Linked DNA regions of Collimonas fungivorans Ter331. The protein of the gene in region 1 binds, or shares a complex with, the protein of each later gene. Links are inferred from orthologs where the notes say so. Each region holds a gene or a part of one and is shown on either strand. Other genes may lie near its edges. The genes, in order: metK and groL.

What was found.
Region 2: the proteins of metK (region 1) and groL are in contact, whole or in part, in a cryo-EM structure (PDB 8P4O), measured with the Escherichia coli proteins. The link is inferred for Collimonas fungivorans Ter331 from one-to-one orthologs.

Annotation. Positions count from the first base shown.
Region 1 is NC_015856.1:4,724,362-4,727,463, forward strand. Bases 320-3,099 are described here. They hold metK (methionine adenosyltransferase), read right to left. Parts: upstream 2,400-3,099; coding sequence 1,239-2,399; downstream 320-1,238. Other genes in these bases: CFU_RS20975 (AI-2E family transporter), read right to left, coding at 320-1,102; CFU_RS20985 (lysophospholipid acyltransferase family protein), read left to right, coding at 2,677-3,099. Outside these bases: more of CFU_RS20975, read right to left, coding at 35-319; more of CFU_RS20985, read left to right, coding at 3,100-3,102. UniProt on the Escherichia coli protein: Catalyzes the formation of S-adenosylmethionine (AdoMet) from methionine and ATP.
Region 2 is NC_015856.1:4,362,044-4,365,269, forward strand. Bases 235-3,138 are described here. They hold groL (chaperonin GroEL), read left to right. Parts: upstream 235-812; coding sequence 813-2,465; downstream 2,466-3,138. Other genes in these bases: groES (co-chaperone GroES), read left to right, coding at 411-704; CFU_RS19395 (methionine ABC transporter ATP-binding protein), read left to right, coding at 2,798-3,138. Also shown: more of CFU_RS19395, read left to right, coding at 3,139-3,226.

The DNA.
Region 1 (3,102 bases):
GCTTATTCCGGCTATCCGGCTTGGCGAACAAGCCTCAGACCCAGCCCATTTCGTGCAACTCGCTCTTGATATAAGCATAGTAGATCGGCGCCGCCACCAGTCCCGGCAGGCCGAACGCGGCTTCGGTCAGGACCATCACCAGCAGCAACTCCCAGCTGCGCGCATTGATCTGCGAGCCGACGATGCGCGCGTTCAGGAAATATTCCAGCTTGTGGATCACGATCAGGAACACCAGCGCCGCCAGCGCCACATAGATCGACACCGACAAGGCCACCAGCACGATCAGCGTATTCGAAATCAGGTTGCCTATCACCGGCAGCAGGCCTGCCAGGAACGTGACCACGATCATGGTCTTGGTCAACGGCAGGTGGATGCCGCCGAGGCGCAGCACCACCAGCAGGAAAATCGCTGTCAAGGTGGTGTTCAGCAGGGAAATCTTGACCTGGGCGAACACCACGCGGCGAAACGCATCCGCCAGCAGCTGCGCCCGTCCCAGCAATTCGGCCGCCAGCGGCTGCAGCAGCGGCATCGGATGGGCGGCGTTCAAGGCCACCATGGCGCCTAGCACCATGCCCACCAGTACGTGGACGAATACCTGCACCGCTTCCTTGCCGGCCAGCTGCACTTCGCCGCGATGCGACTGCAGCCAGTCGCTGATGATCTCGCGGATGTCGTCGATATCGTCCGGCAGGTATTGCTGCAGCCAGGCCGGCAGCTGGGTGCGGGCCTGGTCCACCACTACCATCAGCTTCCCTTGCAGCACCTGGATGCGGTCGGGGCCGCCGTGGAAAAAGGCCGCCAGCCCGACTATCGCTAGCGTCAGCGCGCCGATGATGATCGCCGACAGGAACACGACCGAAATCAGGTGCGCGCGCTGGCTGGTCAGGCGCCGCTGCACCAGGGGCGTCAGGGTACGCACCAGTTCGTACACCAGCAAGCCGGCCAGCAAGGCCGTCAGCATGTGCAGGGTCATCACCAGGAACAGCCCGGTGAGCGCGACCAGCCAGGCCGCCAGGCGAAAACGCGGCAAGGTGGTGATCACGGGACGCAAAGGACGCTGATCGGCAGATGGTTCGGAAACGGTTTGGGGGGCGGAGGCCATGGCGGGACTTGTTCTTTTGTCGTAGTCACTGAGGTGGTCAGTGTAGCAAGTCGTTACCATCGTGCAAAGCACGATTCTGGCATTTGGCGCGGCAAGACGGGGAAATGCTTCCCCCCGCCTTGCCGCCAGGCGGCTGTTACAGCGCAGCGGCTTTCAGTGCGGCAGCCTTGTCGGTGCGCTCCCAGGTGAATTCCGGCTCTTCGCGGCCGAAATGGCCGTAGGCTGCGGTCTTCTGGTAGATAGGGCGCAGCAGGTCCAGCATCTGCACGATGCCTTTAGGACGCAGGTCGAAATGCTCCAGCACCAGCTGCGCCAGTTTTTCGTCGCTGATCTTGCCGGTGCCGAAGGTGGTCACCATCACCGAAGTCGGCTTGGCGATGCCGATGGCGTACGACACCTGGATCTGGCAGCGGGTGGCCAGGCCGGCGGCCACGATGTTCTTGGCGACATAACGGCCGGCGTAGGCCGCCGAGCGGTCGACCTTGGACGGGTCCTTGCCGGAGAATGCGCCGCCGCCGTGGGGCGCAGCGCCGCCGTAGGTGTCGACAATGATCTTGCGCCCGGTCAGGCCGCAATCGCCTTGCGGGCCGCCGATGACAAAACGGCCGGTCGGGTTGATCAGGTAGCGGGTGTTCTGCAGCCATTCCTTCGGCACCACCGGTTTGATGATTTCTTCGATCGCCGCTTCTTCGATCGCCTTGTGCTGCATTTCGGGCGCATGCTGGGTGGACAGCACCACGGTATCGATCGCTACCGGCACGCCGTCGACGTATTTCAGCGTGACTTGCGATTTTGCATCCGGACGCAGCCAAGGCAGGCGGCCATCCTTGCGCAACTGCGACTGGCGTTCGACGATGCGGTGCGCGTAATAGATTGCGGCCGGCATCAGTTCCGGCGTTTCGTCGCAGGCATAACCGAACATCAGGCCCTGGTCGCCGGCGCCCTGGTCGAGATCGATGCCCTTGCCTTCGTCCACGCCCTGGGCGATGTCCGGCGATTGCTTGTCGTAGCCGACCAGCACCGAGCAGCTCTTGTAATCGATGCCGTAGTCGGCGTTGTCGTAGCCGATGCGTTTGATGGTTTCGCGCGCGACGGCAATGTAATCGACATTGGCAAAAGTGGTGACTTCACCCGCCAGCACGACCAGGCCGGTATTGCACAAGGTTTCGGCGGCGACCCGGGCTTGCGGGTCTTGGGTAAAGATGGCGTCGAGGATAGCGTCGGAGATCTGGTCCGCGACTTTGTCGGGATGACCTTCGGAGACGGATTCGGAAGTGAAGAGGTACTCATGTGCCATAACAGGCTCCTACAAAAAAACAGTGGTGACCATGTCGCAGTCAAACCTGTTGAGCCTGCGACGCTTTAGCGAAATTTGTATGCCGCCTCGCAAGTTGTCTATTAACTCGGCGGATAATGCTAATTACTATATATTAAGATGATTCTGGCAAGCAATCTATCCGCCACCTAAAAACACCTTGCAACCTTATTCGGTTTTCAAACTATTGTGCTATTTTACGCCTCTTGAAAAAAATCGGCAAAATCCACCTTCTTTTGGCTCTTGATGAGCTCCGCCAATGCTTGTAACACTCTTCCGCCTGCTGTCGACGCTGCCCCTGCTTTTCCTGCATGCAATAGGGACGCTAGGCGGCTGGCTGGTATACCTGGCCTCGGCTTCGTACCGCGGCAAACTAAAAGACAATCTGTTCCGGGCCGGTTATCCGGCGGCTTTGCCGCAGGCCATCAGCGAATCCGGCAAGAGCATGTTCGAGCTGCCGTTCATCTGGTGCGCCGCGCCGCAACGGGTGCTGCGCACCGCCACCATCGAGAACTGGGAGCTGGCGCAAGCGGCGCTGGACGCCAAGACCGGCGTGATTTTCCTGACCCCGCACCTGGGCTGCTTTGAAATCATCGCCCAGGCGATCGCCACCAAGACCCCGCTTACCGCGCTGTACCGGCCGCCGCGCAAAGCCGCGCTCAAGCCCTTGATCGAAGGCGCGCGC
Region 2 (3,226 bases), 360 kb from region 1 along the record:
TCGTTGGAGAGATTCGATCGCGGTCTCACCAACTCAGCTGTAATGACGTTGTTAGTTCGTAGCGAAAATAAAATAAATTCCAGCTTTAAAAACAAATGAAAACAAATGCAATCGCTTTTTAACATACTGGCCTCACAAAAATACTATAAATCGTTGATTTAATAGAGAAAAAACTTTCGGAGAAATTTAATCGAATTTCGGAGAAATTTAATCGCGGACAGAAGCCGAATGCGGGCTTGAAAAATCGACAGAGCGTCCCTATACTTAGCACTCGTTAGGAGAGAGTGCTAACAATCTCCTCGACCTAGTCACTGTGCGGCGCATCCATATAGCAAAGCAGAGCGGTCAGTCCACTTTGCTGCGATGTTGCTGCAAATACAAATAACCTGTTGAATCTCAAGGAGTCACATATGAATCTTCGTCCTTTGCACGATCGCGTCATCGTCAAGCGTCTCGACCAAGAAACTAAAACTGCATCCGGCATCGTGCTGCCAGACGCTGCTGCTGAAAAGCCGGACCAGGGTGAAGTCCTGGCCGTAGGCAACGGCAAGATCCTGGAGAACGGCAACGTCCGCGCGCTGGCAGTCAAGGTTGGCGACCGCGTTCTGTTCGGCAAATACTCCGGCCAGGCTGTCAAGATCGACGGCCAGGAACTGCTGGTGATGCGCGAAGAAGACTTGTTTGCCGTAGTCGAAGGCAAGTAATTTCGGTTAATCCGGGATTTTCCGACTGACCGGCGCCTGGCGCCCCTTTCGGATCCCTGCGTTATCCAAGCTACACAATCGAATTCAACCTATTCAGGAGAATAAAACATGGCAGCAAAACAAGTAATTTTCGGCGATGAAGCACGCGCCAAGATCGTCAACGGCGTCAACATCCTGGCTAACGCAGTCAAGGTAACGCTGGGTCCTAAGGGCCGTAACGTGGTCCTGGAACGCAGCTTCGGCGCTCCTACCGTTACTAAAGACGGTGTGTCGGTCGCTAAAGAAATCGAACTGAAAGACAAGCTGGAAAACATGGGCGCGCAGCTGGTGAAAGAAGTCGCTTCCAAGACTTCCGACAACGCTGGCGACGGCACCACTACTGCAACCGTGCTGGCGCAAGCCATCGTGCGCGAAGGCTTCAAGTACGTTGCCGCCGGTTTCAACCCGACAGACCTGAAGCGCGGTATCGACAAAGCTGTTGTCGCCATCGTTGCTGAAATCAAGACACTGTCGAAGCCAACTACCACCAGCAAGGAAATCGCTCAAGTCGGTTCGATCTCGGCTAACTCCGACGCTGACATCGGCGAAATCATTGCCAAGGCAATGGACAAGGTCGGCAAAGAAGGCGTGATCACTGTCGAAGACGGCAAGTCGCTGGAAAACGAACTGGACATCGTCGAAGGCATGCAATTCGACCGCGGCTACCTGTCGCCATACTTCATCAACAATCCGGAAAAGCAAGTTGTTGCGCTGGAAAATCCGTTCGTCCTGCTGTTCGACAAAAAAGTATCGAACATCCGTGACCTGCTGCCGATCCTGGAACAAGTCGCCAAGTCGGGCCGTCCTCTGCTGATCATCGCAGAAGATGTCGAAGGCGAAGCGCTGGCTACCCTGGTTGTGAACAACATCCGCGGCATCCTGAAGACTGCAGCTGTCAAGGCCCCAGGCTTTGGCGACCGCCGCAAAGCCATGCTGGAAGACATCGCTATCCTGACCGGCGGCCAAGTGATCGCTGAAGAAGTCGGCCTGACTCTGGAAAAAGCTACTCTGGCTGAACTGGGCCAAGCCAAGCGTATCGAAATCAGCAAGGAAAACACCACCATTATCGACGGCGCCGGCGAAGCCGTCACCATCGAAGCTCGCGTCAAGCAAATCCGTGCGCAGATCGAAGAAGCCTCTTCGGACTACGACCGTGAAAAACTGCAAGAACGCGTTGCCAAGCTGGCTGGCGGCGTTGCGCTGATCCGCGTTGGTGCTGCAACCGAAGTTGAAATGAAAGAAAAGAAAGCCCGCGTTGAAGATGCTCTGCACGCTACCCGTGCAGCAGTAGAAGAAGGCGTTGTGCCAGGCGGCGGCGTTGCATTCCTGCGCGCACGTGCCAACATCAAGGACCTGAAGGGCGACAATGCTGACCAGGAAGCCGGCATCAAGATCGTGCTGCGCGCGATCGAAGAGCCACTGCGCCAGATCGTATTCAACGCTGGCGACGAGCCATCGGTTGTGGTCAACGCAGTCTTGGCTGGCAAGGGCAACTACGGTTACAACGCTGCCGACGGCACTTATGGCGACATGATTGCACTGGGCATCCTGGATCCAACCAAGGTTACCCGTTCGGCACTGCAAAACGCCGCTTCGGTTGCTGCCCTGATCCTGACTACTGAAGCGATGATCGCTGAACAGCCAGAAGACAAGTCGGCTGGCGGCATGCCAGGCGGTATGGGTGGCATGGGCGGTATGGGTGGTATGGACGGCATGATGTAATTACAAAGGCCGGCACTCTTCCGGCCTTTGTAAAACATCTGTTGTTGCTTTATGAAAAAGCCTGCGATGGTTATCCGTCGCGGGCTTTTTTACATCGCGCTCCGTAGTCCGTTAAATGGGGGCGGAGTAATTTTCGCAAAAAACGCGAAAAAAACTCCGACCCCATTTAACTGCGTCTGCGGTGTTTGCATAGACACGACGGTAATAACGCCATGCCTAAATGTTCCTTCCCATGGTTGATAAACGCTTATAAAATAAGCACCTACTAAAATACATAACGGCGGCGAGATTGTTGATGTTTATGCAATCAGCTGCCTTTTTTTCATTCTGAGATGATAGAAATCAAAGCAGTCACCCAGCGCTTCAACGGCGCCCGCGGGCCGGTCGATGCGGTGCGCAACGTCAGCCTGTCGATCCGCAAAGGGGAAATCTTCGGCATCATCGGCCGCAGCGGCGCCGGCAAGAGCACTCTGGTGCGTTGCCTCAACCTGCTGAACCGCCCTACTTCCGGCAACATCATCGTCGACGGCAAGGACCTGACCGCGCTCGACGCCGAACAGCTGCGCGGCGCGCGGCGGGAAATCGGCATGATTTTCCAGCACTTCAACCTGCTGTCGTCGCGCACCGTATACGACAACATCGCGCTGCCGCTGGAACTGGCCGGCTTGTCGAAAAGCGAGATCGCTAAAAAGGTCACGCCGCTGCTGGAACTGGTCGGGCTGACCGCGCTCAAGGACAGTTATCCGGCGCAGATCAGCGGC